Regions from separate parts of the Sphingomonas sp. SAFR-052 genome, predicted to be linked through region 1. Evidence: predicted binding sites of a transcription regulator. Region 1 holds the regulator's gene; the other holds the start of a gene.

Region 1 (2,199 bases):
GGGGTGACACCGCCGCCGCATCCGGCGAGCTATTACAAGGCGATACGGACGCCGTGGGCGCCGGGGAACGGGAAGTAATGGCAATGCCCCGCCCGGTTGGAAAAGCCGGGCGGGGCGCCGAAGTTCACTGAATTCACGCTCGCACGCAGGCTATGCGGAGTTGCGATTGGTTTTTAGAGCATAAGGACAGCAGTTAGAGCCGTGCCTGCTGAGTGGCGCTGGGCGATGTCGAAGACTTGTATCGAGGCATCCGCCACAGACGGTCCTTCGATACGCCATTTCGACAAGCTCAATGGCTACTCAGGACGAACGGATCGGGCGGATGGCGTCATAGCCTATGATGCCGTTTGCGGATTGCGTTCACCCTTACCATTTCGCCGATCTGCCGCTCCGTCCGTCTTCCGCCGGGAGATAGACTCGGATCAGTAGCGGCGGAGAAGGCCGGCGAGCTTGCCCTGTACGCGGACCTGTTCGGGGCGATAGCGTTGCGGGTTGTAGCTGCGGTTGGCAGGGTCGAGGCGGATCATCGCCCCTTCGCGACGGAAATATTTTAGCGTCGCCTCGCTATCCTCGATCAGTGCCACGACGATCTCACCGTCGCGGGCGGTCTCGGTCCGGCGGACCAGCGCATAGTCGCCATCGAGAATGCCTGCCTCGACCATCGAATCCCCGGCGACTTCGAGCGCATAGTGATCGCCGGCACCGAGCAATGCCGCGGGGACGGGGAGCGTCGCCTGTCCCTCGATCGCCTCGATCGGAACACCGGCGGCGATGCGGCCGTGCAGCGGCAGTTCGATGACGTCGTTCGCCGGCTGGGGCATAGGGCGCGGGGCCGCGGCAGGTTTCGCCGGTGCCTTCTTCGCAACCGGCCGCTCGGGCATCCGCAACACTTCTAGCGCGCGGGCGCGGTTGGGCAGGCGGCGGATGAATTCGCGTTCCTCCAGCGCCGAGATCAGGCGGTGGACGCCCGACTTGGACTTGAGATCGAGCGCTTCCTTCATCTCCTCGAACGAAGGCGATACGCCGGTCGCGCGCAACCGGTCGTCGATGAAGCAGATCAGCTCGTGCTGCTTACGGGTCAGCATGGGGTCCTCCGTCGGAACAGACGTGGAACCAATAGGAAACGATTTGCTTGCCGTCAAGCGAGTTGCAGGATTTCCGCCGAGTCGCCCGTATCGGCCGCCGGGGCGTGCGGCGGACGGACGATCAGGCAGTCAGAACGCGCCAGCGTCCGCAACATCGAGCTGTCCTGGATGGCGGCGGTCGATGCCTGTCCGTCGACCAGAGTCGCGCGCAGATAGTCCTGTCGTGGTCCGTTGGCCGGTAGCGGATGGGCGAGTGTCGCGCGAACGGTGCGGGGCAGCGGATCGGTCGCGCCGGCAAGGCGTGCGACCAACGGGCGGACGAACAGCAAGGCGGTAATGTAGGACGAGACGGGATTGCCAGGCAGGCCGAGCACGGCGGCGTCGCGCAGCGTTCCCGCGAGCATCGGCTTGCCCGGGCGGAGCGCGATCCGCCAGAAATCGAGCGTTCCACCCGCCGCCGCCAGCGCAGGGCGGACCAGATCGTGATCGCCGACCGAGGCGCCGCCGGTGGTGACCAGCAGGTCGCAATCGACCCCGGTAAAGGCATCGATCAGCGCGTCCATCCGGTCGGGCAGGATGCCGAGATCGATGCGATCGACCGGCAGGTCGCCAAGCAGCCCGGCGAGCATCAACCCGTTGGTTTCAGGCAGTTGGTCGTCGCGGATCGCTTGCCCGGCCGGGACCAGTTCGTCGCCGGTCGCGGCGATGGCGACGCGGACACGGCGGCCGACCTCTAGCGTGCCGTGGCCGGCAATCGCCGCCAGCGCGGCGCGGGCCGGGGTGATGCGCTCACCGGCGGCAATCAGCAGTTCGCCCTCGCGGAAATCGAGACCGGCGCGGCGGACATTGCCGCCGCGGACCGGGCCTTCGCCGGACAATTGCAGACGGTCGCCATCGCGGGTCGCTTCCTCCTGCACCAGCACGCAATCGGTGCCGGTCGGCATCGCCGCGCCGGTGAAGATGCGGGTCGCCTCGCTTTCCCCGACCGTGCCGGGGAAGGCGGCACCGGCGGCGCTTTCGCCGATGACCTGCCATGGGCCGGGCAGGTCGTCGAAGCGGATCGCATAGCCATCCATCGCTGAGAGCGGGCGCGCGGGCTGGGTGCGACGGGCGA
Region 2 (2,199 bases), on a different contig from region 1:
CAGCGCGCAAAATCGCCGACCAGACGCCCCAGCGACTTGCGCGCCGCCCCGGTCAATTCGTCGGTGTCGAGGATGCGTGCGGCGGCGGTCATCAGCGACGAACCGGTCGCACGGGCATAGCGGTGGATGGTCTGCACCGCCTTGTCGCCCAGACCCCGTTTGGGCACGTTGACGATCCGTTCGAAGGCGAGATCGTCGGCCGGCTGGTTGACGACGCGCAGATATGCGAGCGCATCGCGGATTTCGGCGCGTTCGTAGAAGCGGAACCCGCCGACGATCCGGTAGGGCATGCCGATACCGATGAAGCGTTCTTCGAACTCGCGCGTCTGATGCTGTGCCCGGACCAGGATCGCACAATCATCAAGGCTCTTGCCGTCACGCTGCGTGCGTTCGATCATCTCACCGACGCGGCGCGCTTCCTCCGGGCCGTCCCAGACGCCGATGACGCGGACCTTTTCGCCGACATCGCATTCGGTCCACAGCGTCTTGCCCAGCCGACCGCCGTTGTGCGCGATCACGCCCGATGCGGCGCCCAGGATATGCGGGGTCGATCGGTAATTCTGTTCGAGCCGGACGATCTTCGCGCCTGGAAAATCACGTTCGAAGCGCAGGATGTTCTCGACCTGCGCGCCGCGCCACGAATAGATCGATTGGTCGTCGTCGCCGACGCAGCACAGGTTGCGACGCTCCTGCGCCAGCAACCGCAGCCACAGATACTGGACGCTGTTGGTGTCCTGATATTCGTCGACCATGATGTAGCGGAAGCGCTGCTGATACTGGGCCAGCACCTCGCGGTTGCTGCGCAGGATCGTCAGCACGTGGAGCAACAGGTCGCCGAAGTCGCAGGCGTTCACCGCCTTTAATCGGTCCTGATATTGCTGGTACAATTCGCCGCCACGGCCGTTGGCGAAACGCTCGCTCTCCCCGGCATCGACGTCCGCGGGGGTCATCCCCTTGTTCTTCCACCCGTCGATCAGCCCGGCGAGGCTGCGTGCGGGCCAGCGTTTCTCGTCGAGATTGGCGGCGAGGATCAGCTGCTTGAGCAGCCGCAACTGGTCGTCGGTATCGAGGATGGTGAAATTGGATTGCAGCCCGACCAGCTCGGCGTGCCGCCGCAGCATCTTGGCCCCGATCGCGTGGAAGGTGCCCAGCCACGGCATCCCCTCCACCAGATCGCCGACCAGCCGCCCGACGCGCTCACGCATTTCGCGCGCGGCCTTGTTGGTGAAGGTCACCGACAGGATTTCGGAAGGATAGGCCTTGCGCGTGTAGAGGAGATGCGCGAGCCGCGCGGTCAGCGCCGCGGTCTTGCCGGTGCCCGCGCCGGCCAGCACCAAGACGGGGCCGTCGGTAGTCAGCACCGCATCGCGCTGCGGTTCGTTCAACCCGCGCAGATAGGGCGGATCGGCAGGGGTGGGGGACAAGGTTGGGACGCTCGACATCGTCGAACAGGTAGGGAACGAAGCGTAAAGCGACAAGCAAGGAAATTGTTTCGGAACCGTCATCGTCCTGCCATCGATGGTTCGCCGCGTTGCAATAAACCCGCTCTATCAGCGCGTTGCCGGTGGACGGCGGCGCCCGATGCGCGGGCGACCGCTGCTGCGACGGGCAACGAATTCGCAGGAGCTATCGTCATGATCATCCGTATCGTCGCCCTTGCGGCGACCGCCTTCGCATGCCTGTCGTCCGTTGCTTATGCCGAAGTGCGCGAGCCCGTTTCGGTCCGCGTATCCTATGCCGGACTGGACCTGACCAGGGCCGAGGACCGCCGCATCCTCGACGCGCGCATCGATCGCGCGTCGCTGAAGGCCTGCCGTTCGAGCGCATTCGGCCTGCGCCGGATCGCCGACGAGAATCGCTGCCGCGCCGAAATGCACCGCGATGGCGAAGTCCGCGTGGCGCAGTTGCAGCCGGTAACGGTCGCCAGCACCCGGTAAGCAAGCGGGTCGCCGCCCCAATGCGGGGCGGCGATACCGATAGTTGCGTGCTGGCCGACGTACAAGAAATCTTCTTGCGCGTCCGCCGCAAATCGGTAGGCGGGGGCATGACTCACCCGCATCCCATGCGCGCCCATCGTCGCATCCTGATCGCCAGCCTGATCGGCACTTCGGTCGAATTCTACGACTTCTATATCTATGCGACCGCCGCGACGCTGGTCTTCGGATCGCTGTTCTTTCCGTCCGAAAGCGCGTCGGCGCA

What was found. The regulator LexA, encoded in region 1, represses DNA repair genes until DNA is damaged. The targets are predictions, from matches to a motif close to GTTCCNCNCTTGTTCT.
Region 2: the regulator LexA is predicted to act here: its motif matches at 1,446-1,461, upstream of ACTHQV_RS08320 (ATP-dependent helicase).

What each region holds. Positions count from the first base shown of each region.
Region 1 covers NZ_JBQCMO010000005.1:146,857-149,055, reverse strand. Annotated here, with positions in the region: gene ACTHQV_RS10515 (alpha-glucuronidase family glycosyl hydrolase) at 1-78, shown strand, start outside; gene lexA (transcriptional repressor LexA) at 423-1,085, opposite strand; gene ACTHQV_RS10505 (molybdopterin molybdotransferase MoeA) at 1,139-2,199, opposite strand, start outside.
Region 2 covers NZ_JBQCMO010000004.1:112,987-115,185, reverse strand. Annotated here, with positions in the region: gene ACTHQV_RS08320 (ATP-dependent helicase) at 1-1,442, opposite strand, end outside; gene ACTHQV_RS08315 (UrcA family protein) at 1,635-1,937, shown strand; gene ACTHQV_RS08310 (MFS transporter) at 2,063-2,199, shown strand, end outside.